Spirosoma rhododendri: one gene and its partners. The protein of the gene in region 2 interacts with the protein of the main gene of each other region in a pairwise test. Links are inferred from orthologs where the notes say so. Each region holds a gene or a part of one and is shown on either strand. Other genes may lie near its edges.

Evidence for each region. The genes of interacting proteins can lie anywhere in the genome.
Region 1: the proteins of HH216_RS21625 (region 2) and groL interact in binary tests that used the Escherichia coli proteins (3 or more experiments, as listed by UniProt). The link is inferred for Spirosoma rhododendri from one-to-one orthologs.
Region 3: the proteins of HH216_RS21625 (region 2) and HH216_RS12195 interact in binary tests that used the Escherichia coli proteins (3 or more experiments, as listed by UniProt). The link is inferred for Spirosoma rhododendri from one-to-one orthologs.

Annotation. Positions count from the first base shown.
Region 1 is NZ_CP051677.1:4,778,631-4,785,310, forward strand. Bases 2,884-5,787 are described here. They hold groL (chaperonin GroEL), read left to right. Parts: upstream 2,884-3,468; coding sequence 3,469-5,106; downstream 5,107-5,787. Other genes in these bases: HH216_RS19890 (co-chaperone GroES), read left to right, coding at 3,074-3,370; HH216_RS19900 (PAS domain S-box protein), read right to left, coding at 5,235-5,787. In the rest of the region: LPS assembly lipoprotein LptE, read left to right, coding at 13-495; HH216_RS19875 (hypothetical protein), read left to right, coding at 578-1,417; preprotein translocase subunit SecG, read left to right, coding at 1,480-1,899; HH216_RS19885 (hypothetical protein), read right to left, coding at 2,130-2,810; more of HH216_RS19900, read right to left, coding at 5,788-6,680.
Region 2 is NZ_CP051677.1:5,191,898-5,200,100, reverse strand. Bases 5,221-8,134 are described here. They hold HH216_RS21625 (nucleotide exchange factor GrpE), read left to right. Parts: upstream 5,221-6,345; coding sequence 6,346-6,924; downstream 6,925-8,134. In the rest of the region: HH216_RS21655 (protein-disulfide reductase DsbD family protein), read right to left, coding at 1-1,547; HH216_RS21650 (protein-disulfide reductase DsbD domain-containing protein), read right to left, coding at 1,560-2,009; HH216_RS21645 (hypothetical protein), read right to left, coding at 2,185-3,111; kynU (kynureninase), read left to right, coding at 3,220-4,095; HH216_RS26300 (kynureninase/PvdN C-terminal domain-containing protein), read left to right, coding at 4,092-4,505; HH216_RS21635 (TetR/AcrR family transcriptional regulator), read right to left, coding at 4,476-5,123. UniProt on the Escherichia coli protein: Participates actively in the response to hyperosmotic and heat shock by preventing the aggregation of stress-denatured proteins, in association with DnaK and GrpE. It is the nucleotide exchange factor for DnaK and may function as a thermosensor.
Region 3 is NZ_CP051677.1:2,941,747-2,948,506, reverse strand. The notes cover bases 2,884-5,867. They hold HH216_RS12195 (Nramp family divalent metal transporter), read left to right. Parts: upstream 2,884-3,695; coding sequence 3,696-5,039; downstream 5,040-5,867. Other genes in these bases: HH216_RS12190 (ABC transporter ATP-binding protein), read left to right, coding at 5,108-5,867; HH216_RS12200 (metal-dependent transcriptional regulator), read right to left, coding at 2,884-3,451. Also shown: HH216_RS12215 (DUF6056 family protein), read right to left, coding at 1-588; HH216_RS12210 (DMT family transporter), read right to left, coding at 622-1,533; HH216_RS12205 (LptF/LptG family permease), read right to left, coding at 1,635-2,711; more of HH216_RS12200, read right to left, coding at 2,798-2,883; more of HH216_RS12190, read left to right, coding at 5,868-6,760. UniProt on the Escherichia coli protein: H(+)-stimulated, divalent metal cation uptake system. Involved in manganese and iron uptake. Can also transport cadmium, cobalt, zinc and to a lesser extent nickel and copper. Involved in response to reactive oxygen.

The sequences.
Region 1 (6,680 bases), 410 kb from region 2 along the record:
ACTGCATACCTGTTGCTTCTCTTCTGTTCGCTGGTAACCAGCAGTTGCGGGGTATATTCGTTTACGGGCACTACCCTGTCGCCAACGATTAAAACGGTTACTGTCAACAACTTCGTGCTGGCAACGGCCGGTGGACCGGCAAACCTGCCGCTGACGTTCAACGAACGACTGAAGGAATATTACCAGCGATATACCAACCTGAAAGTCGTACCGGCCAACGGCGATCTGCTACTGGAGGGCAACATTACGGGTTACGAACTGATTCCGGTGGCCCCCACTGCCCAGGATCAGGCGGGCGTCAACCGGCTGCAAATCACGATTCTGGTGCGTTTTTACAACAACAAAGACGAAACCAAGAACTTCGAACAGCCTTTTTCGTTCTACCGGGATTTTCCCCAGAGCCAGACGCTGAGCCAGAACGAAAGCCGCCTTGTCCCGCAGATTCTGGATCAGATCGTACTCGACATCTTCAATAAAACAGCCGCCGACTGGTAGGTACAGCCCGCTTATCGCTTTGCCTGTTAGCCGATTTTTCGCCATTTTCGTGCGGTAACATACCTGCTAACCTCCCTCGCCCGTGACTCCCATCGACAAAGAAACATTCTCCTACTGGGTAACTCATCCCGACGATCTGACGGCTACCGATTTTGCGCAGCTCCAGGAAAGTATGGCTACATATCCGTACTGCCAGTCGCTGTATACCCTGACCGCCAAGGCCGCGTCCATCCATCAGAAGGGCCAAACCGTACCTTACGTCCGGCAGGCAGCCGCCTACGCGCTGAGCCGCAACGCCCTGCGGAAGCTGATCGACAATGAGTTTCAGTGGTCCGATAACCTACTGTCGCGGCTCAACGAGCTATCGGCCCGGCACGTACCCATCCCCGACGATTACCAGCAGGAGAGTTACGCGTTCTTCAAGTCGAAAGCGGGTCTGACGGGTGGCTTGCCCCGCCTGACGGTGCCCGGTGTGCGACTGGCCGATCAGCCGGAACAGCTGTTTGTCGACCCTACGCCCACGATCCCAACCCCGGAAGACCCCACGCTGTCGGAATCAACCCTGCGGCAGGAACTTACGCAGATTGCCGAAGCCCCGGCCACGCCCATCCTGACAGCGACCGAACTGGAACGACAGCGGCAGCTCGAACTGATTGATTCGTTTATTCAGAAAGAGCCCAGCATTTCGCGGATACAGCGCCGACCCGACGAGGAGCAGCAACAGGAAGATTTGGCCAAACGGACACCCAGCGGAGGGGGCGCGCTTGTCACCGAAAGTTTCGCCAGGATTTTGCTTAAGCAGGGTAAGGTCGAAAAGGCCCGCGAAATCTACCAGCAACTTATGCAGCGTAATCCGCAGAAAAATGCGTACTTTGCGGCAAAAATCGCTGAATTAGATGCTGGTAACGCATCGGCTACCTAGCGTTTGCCGCACCACACTAACTACAGTAACGAACGCATTTTAACTCGTAGAATTCTATTTTCATGTTAACGGCAACGATTGTCATTATTTGTATTCTTACCGTACTGCTCATTCTGATTGTGCTGATCCAGAACTCCAAAGGGGGCGGACTGGCCGGAGAATTCGGCGGATTGGGCTCTAATCAGCTGATGGGCGTCAAGAAAACGACCGATCTGCTGGAGCAAATCACCTGGGGGCTGGGTATAGGCGTAATGGTCCTGTCGTTGGCATCATACATCATGGTCGACCGGAATCAGACAGGTGTTATTAATAGCATCAACGTCGACCGGGCTCAGCAGCAGACGCTGCCGACAACGGCTCCTGCACCGGTTCCAGCCACTGGAGCGGCTAGTCCGGCTGCGTCGGGTGCTGCGCCAAGTCAGGCGGTTCCGGGTGCTGCTACGCCGGGCGCGTCGACCTCGGCCCTGACACCGCAGAAATAAGCTTTCGGTATTCGGTTTACGGTTTTCCGTATTACTTACAGCCACTTTCCATCCGGGAAGTGGCTGTGTTTTTGTGGGCTAGTGGTGTAGCCCGGACCTCCAGGTCCGGGTGGCCGTCAGGCCAATTGGTGCATGCGGCAGTTAATTGGTCGCTGACGCGCCCACCCGGACGTAGACGTCCAGGCCACACATCTGTGAACCGAAAACTGTAAACTGTATACCGAAAACCGTCACGCTACCGCTTGCGCGAGGAGTTGGTTGGCGATGGGAAGCAGCGTTTCGGCGACGGGTAGCGGCTGTTTGCTTTCCAACCGGAACGTGGCGGGATTGGGTAAATGCGTGTGTCGGCGGATGAGGTCAAGCTTGATGTTTTCGAGCGTATTGGCCAGCCCCTGCTGCACCGATTCGAGATACCGGAACCGCACGATACGGCCTCCCGGTACCTGACTGGCATATAGCGTAAGCCGAAACTGGTACACGTCCGTTTTTCGTTGCTGCGTCGCATACACAAACAGATAGCCTTCTTCCGGGCGTAATGGCAGCAGGCCCACCGGCTCCAGCGTTAGTGCCTGCGCGATGTCGGCCCAGCGTTGTTCACCCTCAGCAACAGCCTGCCGGAAACGGGGTAGTGCAAACGCGAGTGTGGCGTCAATCTCAGTCATGAAATTGTCGTCAGGCACGTCGGAAACGTAGTCGATGCTGGGTGGTGGACCCTTGATACCCCGCACCCGCCGGGGAAACGACGCGCTCAACGAACCCTTACCCTGCATAAACGTAGCCCCCCTGTTGTAGTGTTCGCGCAGATCAGGCAGCGCGGGGTGCAGCTGGTTTCCGGCAAAGTGTTGTTGAACAGACTGTAAATATGCCATCACGACATATTGCTGGTATTCAGAATCCAGCCAATTTTGCATAAACCAGTCAGGAGCCAGCGCTTTCATACAAGTGAGCAAAGATGGTGTCATTCTCAAGGTATTGAATCTAACCCAAATTGCCACATATTATTGCCGCAGATCGCTTTCAGGCCAAATATTCAGGGCGGTTTTCTGAAAATCGACAGGTTGTCAGCTAAAAAGCGGTAAATCTGGCAGGGTTTGGCTCTGGCATAGTAATTGGCGAGTGAAGACCGTCATACTGGCTGAACAGATCAGTTAACAACCTTAATCAACTCATTATCATGGTAACAGAAACGGAAAGCGTGAAAGTAAACGTGAAACCGCTGGCCGACCGGGTGCTGGTAGAAGCCGCTCCGGCAGAAGAAAAGACGTCTTTCGGGATTATCATTCCTGACACGGCGAAAGAAAAGCCACAGCGCGGTACGGTTATCGCCGTAGGTGCTGGCAAAAAAGATGAGCCCCTGACGGTTCAGGTGGGTGATACGGTACTGTATGGCAAGTATGCCGGTACCGAACTGACCATCGACGGTAAGGAGTACCTCATCATGCGCGAATCCGATATTTTCGCAATCCTTTAACCTGAGTATGCAGGATTTGGTAGCATGTGGTCAGTCAAACAACTGTCAAACGCAACCTTACAACCTTCCGACTCTACAACTTTTTCAACTTAACAATCATGGCTAAGAAAATATTCTTCGATACAGAAGCCCGCGAGCGCATCAAAAAAGGCGTCGACACGCTGGCTGACGCGGTAAAAGTTACGCTCGGACCTAAAGGCCGTAACGTTATCCTCGACAAGAAATTCGGTTCGCCTGCCATCACCAAAGACGGTGTTACGGTAGCAAAAGAAATCGAACTGAAAGACGCCATGGAAAACATGGGCGCGCAACTGGTGAAGGAAGTAGCGTCGAAAACGGCTGATTCAGCCGGTGACGGTACGACCACGGCTACCGTTCTGGCGCAGGCGATCTACTCGATCGGTGCGAAAAACGTAGCTGCCGGTGCAAACCCAATGGACCTGAAGCGCGGTATCGACAAAGCCGTACTGGCTGTAACGGGCAATCTGGCCGAGCAGGCACAGACCGTTGGCGACGACTTCGGCAAGATTCAGCAGGTAGCTACCATTTCGGCTAACCACGACGACGAAATCGGTTCGATGATCGCCGAGGCTATGAAGAAAGTCGGCAAAGAAGGTGTTATCACGGTTGAAGAAGCGCGTGGTACCGAAACCGAAGTTAAAACGGTTGAAGGTATGCAGTTCGACCGGGGTTACCTGTCGCCGTACTTCGTAACCAACACCGAGAAAATGGAAGCGGAGCTGGAGCGTCCGTTCATCCTGATCTCGGAAAAGAAAGTATCGTCGATGAAAGAACTGCTGCCGGTACTGGAGCAGGTGGCTCAGACGGGCCGTCCTCTGCTGATTATCGCAGAAGATGTCGACGGAGAAGCACTGGCTACGCTGGTGGTCAACAAAATCCGGGGTGCGCTGAAAGTTGCCGCCGTGAAGGCTCCGGGCTTTGGCGATCGTCGGAAAGCTATGCTGGAAGATATCGCTATCCTGACGGGTGGTCAGGTAATCTCGGAAGAGCGTGGCTTCAAACTGGAGAACGCGTCAATCGAATACCTCGGTCAGTGCGACAAAGTGACGATCGATAAAGACAACACGACCATCGTAAACGGTGTTGGTGCGAAAGACGATATCGCAGGTCGCGTTAACCAGATCAAAGCACAGATTGAAAACACGACGTCGGATTACGACCGTGAAAAACTTCAGGAGCGGCTGGCTAAGCTGTCGGGTGGTGTTGCCATCCTGTACATCGGTGCCGCTACCGAAGTAGAGATGAAAGAGAAGAAAGACCGTGTCGACGACGCCCTGCACGCAACCCGCGCAGCCGTTGAAGAAGGTATCGTAACCGGTGGTGGTATCGCTCTGATCCGCGCTATCTCGTCGCTGGACGGTGTTAACACGATCAACGAAGACGAGAAGACTGGCGTTGCGATCATCCGCACGGCGCTGGAAGCTCCCCTCCGCACGATCGTTGCCAACGCTGGCGGTGAAGGTTCGGTAGTGGTCAACAAGGTAAAAGACGGTCAGGGTGGTTTTGGCTACAACGCCAAAAACGATTCGTACGAAGACCTGTTCGCTGCTGGTATCATCGACCCTAAGAAAGTAACCCGTCTGGCACTGGAGAACGCGGCCTCGATCGCGGGTCTGCTGCTGACGACCGAGTGTGTGATTGCCGACGAGCCCGAAGAGGCTCCGGCTGGTGGCGCAGGCCACGGTCACCCCGGCGGTATGGGCGGCATGATGTAATCATCACGCAGCCTATACTGATCGACTCGATTGGTGTACTAAAAAACCCTCTGGCTTCGCAGCCGGAGGGTTTTGTCTTTTGTGGGTTGTTGAGTTGCCCGAAATCTATATCACAAGCCCGACCACGCCTATTTTGGCAAATATACACTGAACGTGGCCCCCTGCCCTGGCTGACTGGTTGCTGTGATAATGCCACCGTGGTTCGTAACGACCTTCTGGCAGATTGCCAGGCCTATACCCGTACCGGCAAACTCGTTATTACCGTGCAGACGCTGAAAAACCTGGAAAATACGGTTCGTATATTTTTCTTCGAAGCCAACGCCATTATCGACAACGTCGATTCGGTAGTAGGTTTTTATCTGTCGGCCGGGCTTTATAGACGCTGGAAGTTCATCCAGCGTCACTAGTCGTGCCGTGACCCTGATATGCGGTATCACCGGGTCGCCGTGCAGGTCGACACGGCTGAATTTGATGGCGTTACTGAGCAGATTCTGAAAAAGCTGTTCCAGTTGTGTTACGTCGCCCTGAACCATAGGTAGGTTATCAGCGTCAATCTGCGCATCTGATTCTTCAATCGACACCGTCAGGTTGTCCTGCACAACACTTATGACCTGCGTTAGTGAAATCTCAGTTGCAGTTACCTGCTGGGTCGAAATTCGCGAGAAAGCCAGCAAGTCTTTTATTAACACCGACATCCGGCTGGCAGCCAGCTGCATTCGCTCCAGATAACGATATTCTTCCGTCGAATCATTGGCGTAGCGCGTCTTGAGGAGGTCGCCAAACTGCTGAATCTTACGCAGCGGTTCCTGCAAATCGTGGCTGGCTATGTAGGCAAACTGCTCCAGGTTTTGGTTCGATCGGGTCAGGTTTCGATTCGTTTCCAGAAATTCTTCGTTGGTGGCAGCCAGTTCCTCATTGGTCGCCATCATTTCTTCGTTGATGGCAGCCATTTCCTCGTTGGTAGCTGCCAGTTGCTCGATGCGCTCCTGCACTTCCATTTCGAGCGCCAGTTCGGTCTGCCGTTGCTCCGTAACGTCCTGCATGGTGCCACTGACCCGGTAAGCTTCCATGAATGCGTCGTAGTAGACGTGGCCTTTCGCATGGATAATGCGCTTACGACCTGTCGTTAGCGACTTTATTCGGTACTCGACGTCGTATTCCTTTTTTTTGTCGCTGCTGGCCGCGCCATCAAGGGCTTCTTTCAGTAACTGTACGTCGGCGGGATCAACTGGCTCGTAGCTCCGCTCCAGCGGAATTGGTTCGTCGCTGCTGAAGCCGTACCACACCCGGATGCGGTCAGAAAAGGTCAACATCCCCGTCGCCAGGTCAATCTGCCACATACCCAGATCAGCTAGATCGACGGCGCTCGACAACCGGATTTCAGACTTCTCGATTTTTAACTGCGTTAGAATCTGGGGCGTAATATCCTGTACCGTTCCCGATAGCGTCACGGCTTCATCGTTGTCGTACACGGCCTGCCCCAGTGAGCGCAGGTACCGATACTCGCCCGTCTGCCGGTTTATGATCCGGTACGTCAGGTCGTGATGACCGTCCAGTTTCTTAAGCCGGGCCTG
Region 2 (8,203 bases):
CTCCACTGATTGCCAATCGTTTTGATCGTTTTGCCACTGTAGCTCGACACACGCTGCTCAGTGGCGGGCAGTTCAGTTTTGTCGTCGACATACAGCTGAATCAATACGTAGTCATCGCGCAGGCGTTTCAGCACGTCTGGCTTGGGCCATACGGCCATTTCCATCTTCCGGCAGTTGACGCAGGCATGACCCGTAAAGTCGATCATAACCGGCTTGTTCATTTTCTTGGCGTAAGCCATCCCTTCGTCGTAATCGAAAAAAGCGTTCAGGCCCAGCGGAGCTTCAAACAGATCACCATACTTCTTGGCTGGCGTAGTGCCCGTTTCAGCGACCGGCGCAGCGAGCAGCGACCGGGTGTATAGATCAAAATCCTGCGTTTGCTGGGGGGGTAGAAAGGCCGAAACCGATTGCAGTGGAGCGCCCCAGAGACCCGGAATCAGGTAGAGCGCAAAGGCCAGCGAAACGATTGATAGAAACAGCCGGGGCACCGAAATACTGGTCAGCTCACTATCGTGCGAGAAGCGCAGTTTACCCAGCAGGTAAAAGCCCAGCATGCCGAAGATAATGACCCAAAGCACGATGAACACCTCCCGGTCGAACCATTCCCAGTGGTAGGCCAGGTCGACGTTGGAGAGGAATTTCAGGGCCAGTGCCAGCTCCAGAAAGCCCAGTACCACTTTCACCGAGTTGAGCCAGCTACCCGACTTCGGCAGTGACGTCATCCAGGAGGGGAACAGCGAAAACAGCGTGAACGGCAGCGCCAGGGCCAGCGCGAAGCCAAACATGCCAATTGCCGGACCGAGTAGTTCGCCCATCGAAGCCGCCTGAACGAGCAGCGTACCGATGATTGGGCCGGTACAGGAGAAACTCACCAGCGCCAGCGTGGCGGCCATGAAGAAAATGCCTATCAGACCGCCCTGATCGGCTTTAGCGTCCATTTTGTTGGCCCAGCTTGTCGGGAGCATGAGTTCAAACGCGCCGAAAAACGACGCGGCAAAGACGACCAGCAGCAGGAAAAAGGCAAAGTTGAAAATACCGTTGGTCGACAGGTCGTTCAGCGCATCGGCACCGAAAATTACCGTAATCAACAGGCCCAGCGCCACGTAAATGACAATGATCGACGCGCCGTACAGCAGCGCGTTGCGAATGCCCTTCGCCCGTGTGCCCGACTGCTTGGTGAAGAAGCTAATGGTCATGGGCAACAGCGGAAAAATACAGGGCATGAAAATAGCCGCGAAGCCACCGACTAGCCCGGCTAGAAACGTTACCCACAGCGAATCTTTCACCGGTTCAGGCGTTGCCCCGACGGTTGGCACGTCGGCGGGAGCAACGGTACTCGCTGCCGTGTCGATGGTTGCAGCCTGCGGAGTAACGACGGTACTGCTGGTGGGTGCAACGGCGGGCGTCTGCTCAACGGGCGTAAACTCGATATCGGCCGTCGAAACGGTATCCTGCGCCAGAAGTGGCACTGCGGCAAACAGGCTGATAACCAGCCAGAGAAGCGCCAGCCACGCCCGGCTCCCGGCTAGTATCCGAGGGTAATGCATAGTGGTAATGACTTATTTTACGGGGATACTGAACGCAACTTCATCGGGCGGCAAACACTTGTGGTCGTTACAACTCATGTATTCCAGTTTGCCCTTTACCGTAACGGGTCCGTTGCCTTTCAGCTTGACCTTTTGCTGGAAAATCACCGAATTCTCGAAATAGCTCACCTCCATATCGAAGGTCTTCTCCAGTTTGGTGATCGGTTTCGGCTCCTGCGTTTTGCTGACCAGCGCGTAAGCTGGTGACGAATCGAAGGTGAACGACGTTTTGATCGGCCCGCCTTCCTTTACGTTCTGCGAATAGATGTGCCAGCCTTTGTCCATCGTAGCTTTCAAAAAGACAACGGCTTCGGTTGGGCTCGTCTTTTTGGCGGCATAACTCCAGTGAACCGGGTTAATAATCTGCGCCTTCGCCGACACGGTTGCCAGCAGGACGAGGCTGGCCAGAACAAATTTTTTCATGGGGGTGAATAACGGCTCCAAAGGCCATCTGATGAATAGTATACGCTCTTAACCTCTATCAGCCTATATAACGTTCGATTTGGGGCTGATAATCGTCTGACTCCGGCTTTTTCTTCGGGATCCTGAAATAGGTTCATAGCGCCGACCGCAACCTGAAATTCGCGCGAACGCACGGCTATCTTTTCGACAGGTTCAGCAGCAGGCTTTGCAAATCCTGGTTAATTGACCGTACCGACGATTGCAATTGGTTGAGCATATTGGCCCGCGTGTGGAGGTCGTCGGCCCGGTAGGCTCCGCCCGTTCCAAAGTACAACGCCTGGTCGCTGGCCGACGTGCCGGGCAACACATAATCGAGCCACCGCTGCCGCACATTGTAAGCGATGACGTGCTGACTGCTGTTACTGAAGGCTTTCTCGTGAAGCACATACCATACCACCGGCGGATAAGCGGTCGACTGATCTTTTGCCAGCCAGATGTCGGTCAGCAGGTTACGGGCGTGCTGAAACGGTATGCGCCGGTCCGACGAAAAAGCGGCCACACCGCCAAGCCCGGCGCTGACCAGACCACCACTGATAGCAACCGCTTTGTTGGCATTGTCGCCCGCGATGAGTGCCGTTGCAACGGTTGTAATGGCACCGACCACAACCGAGCCGATCGTCAGGCGACGAACACGCTTGGTATCTGCCTGATCGAGGTACGTAGCCAGCTGATCGGCGCGTTCGCCTTCGCAATCAAGCTCAGCGGCCACGCTGGATACCTGTGTCTGGGCCAGCAGCAACCGGGTTTGTATTTGCTGCCGGAGCCGGTCGGCTTCCTGCGTTGTCACCTGCGTGGTTAGTTGCCGGAGCAGTGGAATGATCGCAACGGCATTAGCGATCAGCAGATCGTGGCGGGAGAACTGCTGCGTGAGCGCCGGACTGACGGCCAGAACGGAGTCGAGATTGGCGATCGGGCGGGTCGACGCATCGTACGTGTACGCCAACGGCGGATCGCAGTAGGTACTCGTCGCTCCCGTCTGATTGATTCGGAGCGTAGCCGATGAACAGGCGACCGATAGGGCAGGCAGCAGCAGTAAAGCAAGGCGTGATAGCGGGTGGGTCATGGGCAGAAAAACGACTGAAACGTGGAACGGCCGGGAGTTGCAAACCTACATCGTTCCAAACAAAATCAGTTGGAAACGGTCATGTTATGCATAGCTTGCGGCTACCTTATGACGTACGAAAATACCCTTGCCTTCGCCCGGCACCTCGATCAGACCGACGCGCTGGCTCCGTTCCGGGATCGTTTTTTTATTCCCCAGCGCGACGGGCGCGACCTGATCTACCTGTGTGGTAACTCGCTCGGTCTGCAACCGAAAGCCGCCCGGCAGGCGCTGAATCATGAACTCGATACGTGGCAGAACCTCGGCGTAGAAGGCTGGTTTGAACAGGCCGACGAACGCGAGCGGGAAGGAGCGGGGCGACCCTGGCTGAACTACCACGAGAGCTGCAAACAGGCACTGGCCGAGATCGTTGGTGCAACTGCCGCCGAGGTATGCCCCATGAATGCGCTGACAGTGAACATCCATCTGCTGCTGGCGTCGTTCTACCAGCCTACGGCGACAAAATACAAGATCCTGACCATCAAAGGCGATTTTCCGTCGGATCAGTACGCGCTTGAAACGCACGTGAAGCACCGGGGTTTTTCGCCCGCCGACGCAATCATTGAAGTGGCTCCGCAGGATGACCAGTTGATTCACACGACCGATATTCAGCGGGCTATTGCGGAGCATGCCGACGAACTGGCGGTGATCTGGCTCAGTGGCCTGAATTACTACACCGGGCAGGTTTATAACATGGCTGCCCTGGCGGCAACGGCGCAGCAGCACTGCATTCCGATCGGGCTTGACCTGGCTCACGCTATTGGCAATGTGCCGGTGCGCCTGCACGACTGGGGCGTCGACTTCGCCACCTGGTGCTCGTACAAATACCTCAACAGCGGTCCGGGGGAATTTCGGGGGTGTTTGTTCACGAAAAGCACCACGATCAAAACCTGCCCCGGCTGGCAGGGTGGTGGGGCTACCGCGAAGACGAACGCTTCAGGATGACGCCCGGATTCGTTCCGGCCCCCGGTGCCGACGGCTGGCAAGTCAGTACGCCACCTATCCCGGCGCTGGCGCTGCACCGGGCTGCGCTCAGTGTTACGGCCGAAGCGGGGCTGACGGCCATGCGGCAGAAGAGCGAGCATCTGACGGGCTTTCTAGCCTACATCATTTCGCAGTACGACGCTATTCAGCAACTGACGCCCGATGAATTTAGTCAGCGTGGGTGCCAATTGTCGTTGCTCGTGCGAAAGCAGGGGAAAGCCTTGTTCGATCACCTCACCCACGACGGAATCATCGGCGACTGGCGCGAACCCGATTGTATCCGGCTTGCCCCGACTCCGCTCTACAATTCGTTCGAAGACGTCTGGCGGGTGGGGCAGTCCCTAAAGCGGTTTTTCAGCCCGGTCAGCTAATTCCGCTTCGACCAGCATCCCGACTCCTTTGTAAATCCGGCGCATGGAGTTCTCTATCTGACTCCAGCCCTCTTCAGTACTTAAATCGATGTCGAGAATACTGCGCTTTTGCTGACTCATAAACACCAGAAATGACATGGCACACGTGATGATGGCGGTGAATGGCCGGGCATTCTGAGCGCTCTTTGCGTTCAGGACAGCCGCAATCTGATCGATAGCCTGCCGGAGCATACCGTTTCGCTCATTCGTCAGCGGGTTTTTTGCCAGCTCGTTGCCCATCAGATCAGCCCGCAGAAACTCCAGCATGTAGCCGTCATTTCGCAGAGTCCGGTATTCCCGCAGCGTATGTTCACAGACCGTATCCATGATCTCGGCAATCGACATACGTTTCAGGGCCTCGACGTCGTAGGAGAAGTGGGGCCGGGGCGTTGTTTTGCGTAGATAATACGCCTGGAGCAACCCCTCCATACCGCCGAAATAACGGTATATCAGAATTTTGGTGATGCCCGATTGCCGGGAAACTCGGTTGACACCCACCTGATCGAGGCCATCTTCGGTAATAATCTGCTCGACAGCGTCGAGTAGACGCTGCTCCGTTCTAGTACGATCACGTTGCATAGATAGGTCAATGAAGTTACGTTCATATACTTAATAGGCACAAAGTTGGTATAGCAAGCTCGTATGGCAAATTAAATTTAGGCAGCAGGTAAGTATAATTACTTATTGTGGCGCTTGAGTAATGTCGGGCTGGCTAAAACGCACATTGCGCTTCAACCCGTCCAGCTTGGTTCGTTTAACTGCCGATCGCCGGAAAATTTCGCGGAATACGTCCTCCGTAATCTCTTCCCAATCGGTGCGGCTGAACTGCGCCAGATCAGGGTGCGGATCGAAAGCGGGCGTCTTGTGGGGCGGGAAAAGCGGTTCCAGGGGCATACATCCTGGCAGATGTCGCAGCCAAAAATCCAGTTATCGAACTGCCCCTGCACCTCCGTCGGGATAGCGTCTTTCAGCTCGATCGTGAAATAGGATATGCATTTGCTGCCGTCGACCACGTAGGGCCCGACGATAGCGTTGGTGGGGCAGGCGTCCAGGCAGCGGGTGCAGGTACCGCAGTAGTCGGTGATGGGGCCGTCGGGTTCCAGTTCAAGGTCCAGAATCAGTTCGCCGATAAAAAAGAACGAGCCGATCTGCCTGTTTATCAGGTTGCTGTGTTTGCCAACCCAGCCCGTTCCCGATCGTTGCGCCCAGGCTTTGTCCATGACCGGTGCCGAATCAACAAAAGCGCGTCCGCCGACTTCGCCGATAACGTCACCGATATACGTCATCAGCTCTTTCAGCTTGTCTTTAAGCACAAAGTGGTAGTCGGTGCCGTAGGCGTACTTCGATAGCTTGTAGTCGTCGGGTTGCTGGGGAAGGGGTTCGGCGGGGTAGTAGTTGAGCAGCACCGTTACTACCGACTTGGCCCCGTCGACAAGCAGACGCGGATCGAGCCGTTTGTCGAAATGATTGGCCATGTAGTTCATCTGTCCGTGCATGCCGTTCTTCAGCCAGCTTTCGAGCCGGGGGCTTCCTCTTCCAGAAAGTCGGCCTTCGCGACGCCACAGAAGTCGAAGCCAAGCTCGATTGCCTTGACCTTGATCAGCTGTGTATGGCGTTGTACGGACGAATGCATAATCGATAGGACGAACTTTCGGCATAACACCAACCGGCAGCCAAAAATTCGAGACCCCGCGCTGACCGCCTGACCGGCGTACCGACATATTGGCAGATGTATCGATTTTGGCCGATCTTTTGTACACTGGTCTCCATGAATTTCTGGAAGCGAAACAGATACTCAACCATGACCAATCCCGAACAAACGGACGAGCAGTCCATCCCCAATACACAGCAGCCTGACAACCTGACCAACGACGAGCTAAGCAGCGACGAAGCCGTAACCGTCAACGGTGGCGAAGCCGCTGAAACCACTGGCGCGTCTGACAAAACGTCGGCCGAAATGGCTGAACTGAAAGACAAATACCTGCGGCTCTACGCCGACTTTGAGAACTTCCGTCGCCGGACAGCCCGCGAAAAGCTGGATATGATTAACAGCGCCAACGAAGGGCTGATGAAGTCGCTCCTGCCCGTCATCGACGATTTCGAACGGGCCATGCAATCGATGAACGCCACCGACGATGGTACCGCCGTGAAGCAGGGTGTCGACCTGATTTATACCAAACTGACCAAAACACTGGAAAGTAAGGGCCTGAAACCGATGACGGTGAAAGGCGAACCCTTCGACGCCGATCTGCACGAATCGATCACGCAGTTTCCGGCCCCCAGCCCCGATCTGAAGGGTAAGGTCATCGACGAAGTAGAAAAAGGGTACTATCTCGGCGACCGGGTTCTCCGCTTCGCCAAGGTGATTGTGGGTAATTAATGGCGAAAGAGTGAAAGAGTGAAAGAGCGAAAGCTGTCTATGTCGGCAATCGCTCTTTCGCTCTTTCATTCTTTCACTCTTTATAATATTATGGCAACGAAGCGCGACTATTACGAAGTTCTGGGGGTCGATAAGAACGTCTCGGCAGACGACCTGAAAAAGGCGTACCGCAAGATGGCGATCCAGTTTCACCCGGATAAAAACCCGGACGATCCGTCGGCCGAGGAAAAGTTTAAAGAGGCTGCCGAAGCCTACGACGTTCTGAACGATCCGCAGAAAAAAGCGCGTTACGACCAGTTTGGGCACGCCGGTATGGGCGGTGCGGCCAGCGGTGGCTACGGTGCCGGTGGGCCATCGATGGACGATATTTTCAGCCAGTTTGGCGATGTGTTCGGCGACGATTCTCCGTTCGGCAGCTTCTTCCGGGGCGGTCAGGGGGCGGTGGGCAGCGGCAGCGCGTCCGGCGCGGGTCTGACCTGCGTATCAAGCTGAAACTGAACTTGCAGGAGGTTGCCAACGGCGTCGAGAAAAAGATCAAGGTAAAGCGGCACGTCACCTGTACGACCTGTGGCGGCAACGGTTCCAAAAACGGCACCGCCGTGCAAACCTGCTCGACCTGTAGCGGTACCGGACAGACCCGTAAGGTTGTTAACACGATGCTCGGTCAGATGGTGTCGACCAGCACTTGCCCGACCTGTAACGGCGAAGGCAAGCTCGTCACCGACCGTTGCGACGTTTGCTTCGGCGAAGGTCGCGTGTTGCAGGAAGATGTTATTCCGCTCAAAATTCCGGCGGGTGTTGCCGAAGGCATTCAGCTATCGGTGGGTGGTAAAGGCAACGTGCCGCCCCGTGGTGGTGTTGCCGGTGATCTGCTGATCGTTGTGGAGGAAGAGGAGGATGCCGACCTCAAGCGCGATGGCAACAACGTCGTGTTTGATTTGTACGTCAACTTCGTGGATGCCGCCATTGGTACCAGCGTTGAAGTGCCAACTATCGACGGTAAGGCCCGGATTACGCTCGAACCCGGTACGCAGAGCGGCAAGATTTTGCGGCTGAAAGGAAAGGGTATCAAAGAGCTGAACGGCTACGGCCGGGGCGACGAGCTGGTACACGTCAACGTCTGGACACCCAAACAGCTGTCGTCGGACGAGCGGACGATGCTGGAAAAACTGCGCAACTCGCCGAATTTCCAGCCCAAGCCGAACAAGAACGAAAAGGGCTTCTTCGACAAGATGAAAGACTTTTTTCACGGTTGAATCAAGAACCTGATAAGCCAGTA
Region 3 (6,760 bases), 2.2 Mb from region 2 along the record:
CACCAGAATCGTTTCGCCCGACCCGACGATAAAGAAAACCAGCACACCCGCCCAAAAAGCGTTCAGATTGCGGTACAAACCGGCCGGAAGGCGATACCAGCGCATCACGATGGCCAGCCAGTAGAGCGTCAACGCGGCCGGAATGGTGTAGGCAACGACCGACGAAGCCCAGAAAAAGCCTTCTACCGTGTTGGGCAGGGCCACCATGTAGGCGAAGAAGAGAAGGCCCGCAACCGACAGTCGGGTTGCGCGTGGGCGATCGCGCAGAACTTCGTCGGTAAAGCTGTAGACTGATAGCAGGAACCCCGTCACGGTCAGCGCCGGGATGAGCCGGTAGCCGTCGTACCAGCCCCAGACCAACGGGCTGCCGTGCACCAGCATATTGGAGAAATATCGGCCTGTCCAGCCGTTGTAGTAGAGTTTCTGAGCGGCCCAGAAACCGTACCGCACCGCCGTATCAGCGAAGCAGTAGTCATCAGCTGCCGAGGGGTGGTTGTGCGCCGACAGCAGCACCAAGGGCAGGTAGGTCAGCACAACGAACAGACCGGTTGCTACGGCAACCAACCGATCAGAAAAAAGATGTTTCATGCAGTGTAGTGACTGCCGTACAGCTTGCTACCGCTACGCCGGCTCGACCTTCGGCCGATCCAGAAACGGGTAAGAAAGTACCGCCAGCAGGATAACCAGTGTGCCCAGATAAAAGCCAGCCGTCATACGTTCCGTGTCGCCAAAGATCAGTACAGCCAGCAAAATTCCGTACACTGGCTCCAAATTTACGGTTAATATGGCCATATACGGCGAAAACTTACGCAGTAGCCCTACCCCTACCGAATACGCGTATACCGTACAGACCATCGACAAGATACCCAGCCACAGCCATTGCGCAGCCGTTTCGGGCACAAACTGCACAGTCGCATTAGCCCCTGCCGGACCCACGTAACGCACAGCCAGCCACAGCCCAAGCGCCCCGACGGTAGCCCCCGCCATCTCGTAGGCCGAGATAACCAGCGATTCGTAGCGCTGCGCGAAACGGCTGTTGATAATGGTAAATAGCGACGATAACATGGCCGATAGCACCGCCACCACGAGCCCGGCCATTTTATCAAATTCGAAGCGAAAAATCAGGTACAGGCCCGACATCACGACGCCCCCCAGTATGACTTCGATGAGCCGGACGCGCCGACGTAACACAATCGGTTCGAGCACGCTGGCCCACAGCGAACTCGTTGCCATACCCGCCAGACAAACCGATACGTTGGCGAGCCGGGCCGCCAGAAAAAACAGCACCCAGTGCAGGGCAATAACGCCCCCGGTGGCCAGCAGCTTCCAGCGATCTGCGGGCGAAACGTCCATCGACTGTTTCCGAAACCGCAGCACGGCCAGCAGTCCAATCGTCGCTAGTCCCGTCCGGAACAGTACCACCGCCGATGCGTCAAGCGGTTGCAGCAGTTTACCCAGGATAGCCGTAAACCCCCAGATCAGGACAATGAAATGAAGCTGGAAATAATCAGTAGGCGAAGGCTTCTGGGGCATAATGTGGGAGTATAGAATGAACGAGTGATAGACTGATTGAATAGGCTGGCGCAGACACTTTTCTATTCAATCAGTCTATCACTCATTCATTCTATCATTGTTTACCTCGGAATAGTGTTGTAGAGCAACAGGCCGATGGCGGCAAAAATAAGGTTTGGGAGCCAGACCGCGATGATCGGGTTGAGAAAGCCCTCCTGCGCGATCCCTTTGGCCAGCATGAAAAACAGCAGGTATGTGAAGGCCAGAAAGAAGCCCAGTGCCACCTGCCAGCCTACCCCCCGCCGACTCTTCCGGGCCGACATAATGACGCCAATTACCGTCAGGATGATAATGGCGAACGGACGGGTGTCACGGCTGTATTTCTCAATCAGATACGTCTCGACCCCATCGGCACCCCGGCTTTGTAGCAGTTCGATGTGGTGGTTTAACTCGGGGAGCGTCAGGGTTTCAAACAGGTTGAAATCAGAGCTGAAATCGTCGGGTTTCAGGTTCAGCGTCGTGTCGATGCGGGTGCCGGGGGTCAGCGTTTCCGTCGGCCCGTTGATCGACCGGACGGTGTAATCATAGATGCCCCACTTCTTCTTCTTGGTATCCCATTCGATACGGTCGGCCGAGAGCTTCGCCTTCAGCTGATTCCCCTCGACCCGCTCCAGCGTAAACTTATAACCCGTGTTGCTCAGGTTGTTGTAGCTTTCCAGATACGCGTATGTATTGGGCGCTATCTTAATATGTACGTTTCGCCCCGAATACGTGTACGGGTTGTTGATGTACTTGATCTCAAACGCAATCCGGGTTTTGTTGGCCTTCGGAATGATGTAATTGACCATAAAGTACGTCAGCACAGCCAGCACCGACGCCCCCAGCAAGTACGGCCACAGCAGCCGAATGAAGCTGATGCCGCTGCTCAGCATAGCAATAATTTCGGTGCGGGCCGCCAGCCGCGACGTCAGGAATACCGTCGCGATAAACACCATGAGCGGGCTGATGTAGTTGGCCCAGTAAGGAATGAAATTCAGGTAATACTGACCCAGAATCTCAGCCGCTGTTACGTTGTTTTTGTGGAAGTTATCCACCTTCTCGGTATAGTCGATCATCACCACCACCAGTACAATCACCATCACCACGAAGATGTAGGTTTGCAGGAAGCGTTTCAGAATATACCAGTCTAAGAGTTTCATTTGTTCAGTTCAATGTTTAACGTCTAAGGCTTAAAGTTGGCGGCTTGTCAATAACCTTAAACCTCGAACTTTAAACTTTAGACCCACTATTCCACCAGTAGATTCCGGGCGACTTCGTGGCTGACGAAGATCGGCTGACCTGATTCGCTGACAATACGTATTGACCGATCGAACGGATTGATTTCGCCCATCGAAACGGCGCAGCCCAGCGTAAGCTGGCAGCGGTCGAGGTGTTGCAGAAATGCCGTCGAATGCTCCAGTACACCCATCAGCCGCACCGATTCGCCCACGCTGACTTCCGATAGCTTCCGGTATTCCGTCGCGGGCATCTGACCGGCCTGCGTCGGAATCGGGTCGCCGTGGGGGTCGAACTGCGGGTGATTCAGGAACGCATCCAGTCGGCTCGTCAGTTCGTCGGAGCGGATATGTTCGAGTTCCTCGGCAATGTCATGCACCGCATCCCAGCCAAAACCCAGCTTGTCAACCAGAAATACTTCCCACAGGCGGTGCCGCCGAATGATCCGTAGAGCCTGCCGTTCGCCTTCTTCCGTCAGCCGTACGCCCTGGTATTTTTTGTAGTGAATCAGCTCTTTATCAGCCAGTTTACGCAGCATATCCGTTACCGAAGCCGCTTTTGTAGCCGTGACTTCCGCCAACGCGTTCGTACTCACGTCGCCCTCCTGCCGTAGCGCGAGCGCATAAATCGTTTTCAGATAATTTTCTTCCGTGAACGAATGCATAAGAGACTAACCAGCCTTACAACGAATGGGCAGGTATCAACAGTTTACGCGCAAAGGTACTTTTTGTGTTAAACTTTCTAAAAATTTAGAGGAGTCTAAATTTTTGTTTCAACATTCCTTACTTTTATACGTTACATAGCTGAATTGCCATAGAATCTGAGTAAAGGCGTGCAAACAGAAAAGAACTAAGAAGCCAACGTTCGGGCTGGTTTCTTTTTCTCCCCGCGGCTTTCTTCCCCCTTACATGAACGTTACGAATACAACAACAAAAGGCTGGCGGCAGGATAGTACGACCAACTCGCTGGCCGACGTACATAGCTCGGTCTCCGTACCACACAACGCCGGTTTTTTTCGGACGCTCATGGCCTACGCCGGACCGGGGCTGATGGTAGCGGTTGGCTACATGGACCCCGGCAACTGGGCCACCGACATTGCCGGTGGCGCACGGTTTGGGTACCGGCTGTTGTCGGTCGTGCTGATTTCCAACCTGTTCGCGATTCTCCTGCAACACTTGTCGCTTAAACTGGGCATTGCCACCGGTCGTGATCTGGCTCAGGCCTGCCGCGACCATTTCAGCAAACCCGTAGCGTTTGTGCTGTGGCTACTGGCCGAGATTGCCATTGCCGCAACCGATCTCGCCGAAGTGATCGGGTCTGCCATTGCGCTTAACCTGCTGTTCGGCCTGCCGCTGGCGGTTGGCATTCTCATCACAGCCGCCGACGTGCTGCTGCTGCTGTATTTGCAGAACAAAGGCTTTCGGGTCATCGAACGAATCGTTGCCAGCCTGATTTTTATTATTCTGGCCTGCTTCGGCTATGAGCTGATTGTGTCGCGACCCGACATGGGTTCGGTAGTCGACGGGTTACTTCCCCGGCCCGAAATCGTGACCAACCCCAGCATGCTCTACATCGCCATTGGTATTCTGGGGGCTACCGTGATGCCGCACAATCTGTATTTGCATTCGAGTATCGTACAGACCCGCGACTACCCCCGAACCGATGCCGGTCGGCAGACAGCTATTCGATTCTCCACCATCGACTCGACAGTATCACTGTTTCTGGCGTTTTTCATCAACGCGGCCATCCTCGTATTGGCAGCTGCGGCCTTTCACTATTCGGGCAATCAAACCGTCGCCGACATTACCGATGCCCACCGGCTGCTCGATCCGGTTCTTGGCGTCAAACTGGCTGGTATCCTGTTTGCCGTGGCCCTATTGGCATCGGGCCAAAACTCGACGCTGACGGGTACGCTGTCGGGGCAAATCGTGATGGAAGGGTTTCTGCACCTGCGCATCAAGCCGTGGTTACGCCGACTCATCACCCGCCTGATTGCCATCGTTCCTGCCCTGATCGTCGCCATTCTGTATGGTGAGCACGGCACCTCGGAACTGCTCGTGTTCAGTCAGGTCGTTCTATCCCTGCAACTCAGCTTTGCCGTAGTGCCGCTGGTGATGTTCACGGGCGACAAACTGAAGATGGGTAAATTCGTCAATTCCGGCTGGATGAAGGTGACGGCCTGGGCCGTAACTGCCCTGATTATCGGGCTGAACGTATACCTGCTGTGGGATACAGTCAGAGCCTGGGTGTGAGGAATCGTATGGCTTGGGAAACGTTCGCTACGCCGATTGGGTTATCCTGCTGAACTCCCCCGCTTTCCGTGAACGAAGAAACAAAAAGTGGCCGCATCTTCGATGTAGTCATTCTGAAAAGGCTCTACGCTTTCGTACAGCCCTACCGGAGTCGCTTTTTCGGACTGGTCGCCATCATTATGCTGGCCGCCTGTCTGTCTCCGCTGACTCCCCTCCTGATTCGATACACCATTGATGATGTCATCAGTGCCGGTGACTACAACCGGCTGACGACTATGCTCATCGTCATGCTGGTGGTGCTGGTCGTGCAGGCGGCTGTTCAGTTTTATAACACGTACTTGTCGGGCTGGCTGGGGCAGTACGTTATTCGGGATATCCGGGTGCAGCTCTACCGCAAGATTCTGACGCTGCGGCTGAAATTCTTCGACAACACCCCCATCGGCCGACTCGTTACACGCTCCATTTCCGACGTCGAAACGCTGGCAGATGTGTTTAGCGAAGGGATGGCCGCTATCGCTGGCGATATTCTGCAACTGGTGCTGGTGATCGGCGTAATGCTGTATACCGACTGGCGGCTTGCACTCATCAGCCTGTCGACCATCCCGCTGATGTTGATCAGCACGTATATTTTCAAGGAAAAAATCAAGAAGTCGTTCAACGAAGTCAGAACGGCGGTGGCAAACCTGAACTCGTTTGTGCAGGAACACATCACCGGTATGAGCATCGTGCAGATTTTCGGCAGCGAAGCCATTGAAGCCGACAAGTTTCGCGACATAAACGGCGAACATCGCAAGGCCAACATCCGCTCTATCCTTTACTATTCGATTTATTACCCCGTCGCCGACATTATTTCGGCGGTAGCCGTGGGGCTGGTTGTGTGGTACGGTGCGCGGCAGATTATTCATTCCGACATCACCTTCGGGACCGTTACGGCTTTCGTGATGTTTATTAACCTGTTTTTCCGCCCAATCCGGATGCTGGCCGACCGCTTCAACACCCTGCAAATGGGTATCGTCAGCACCGACCGGATCATCAAACTCCTCGATAGCGACGAGTATACCCTCAACAACGGAAAGCATGCCCCCGCCACCCTCCGGGGCGACGTAAGTTTCGATCACGTCTGGTTTGCGTACAACGAAGAAAACTGGGTGCTGCGCGACATCAGCTTCCGCGTCAAAGCGGGCGAAACAGTTGCATTTGTCGGCGCAACCGGGGCGGGTAAGTCGTCGATTATCAACCTGCTCAGCCGATTCTACGACATCAATAAAGGCGAAATTTGCGTCGATGGTGTCGACGTTCACGATTACGAACTGGGCCACCTGCGCCGGAATATCGGTGTCGTGTTGCAGGACGTGTTTCTGTTTTCCGATACAATTGAGAACAACATTACCCTCGGCGACAAGCGCATCAGCCGCGAAAAAATGGTCGAAGCGGCCAAGCTCGTTGGTGTTCACGACCTGATCGAGCGACTGCCGGGTGGTTACCAATACAATGTGATGGAGCGGGGCTCGACACTATCCGTTGGGCAGCGTCAGCTGATTTCGTTTGTCCGGGCAATGGTGCAGGACCCGAAGATTATTGTGCTTGACGAAGCAACGTCGTCCGTCGATACGGAGACGGAGGAGATGATTCAGCACGCTATCAGTACGCTGATGAAAGGGCGTACGGCTATCGTTATTGCCCACCGGTTGTCGACCATTCAGAAAGCAAACAACATCATC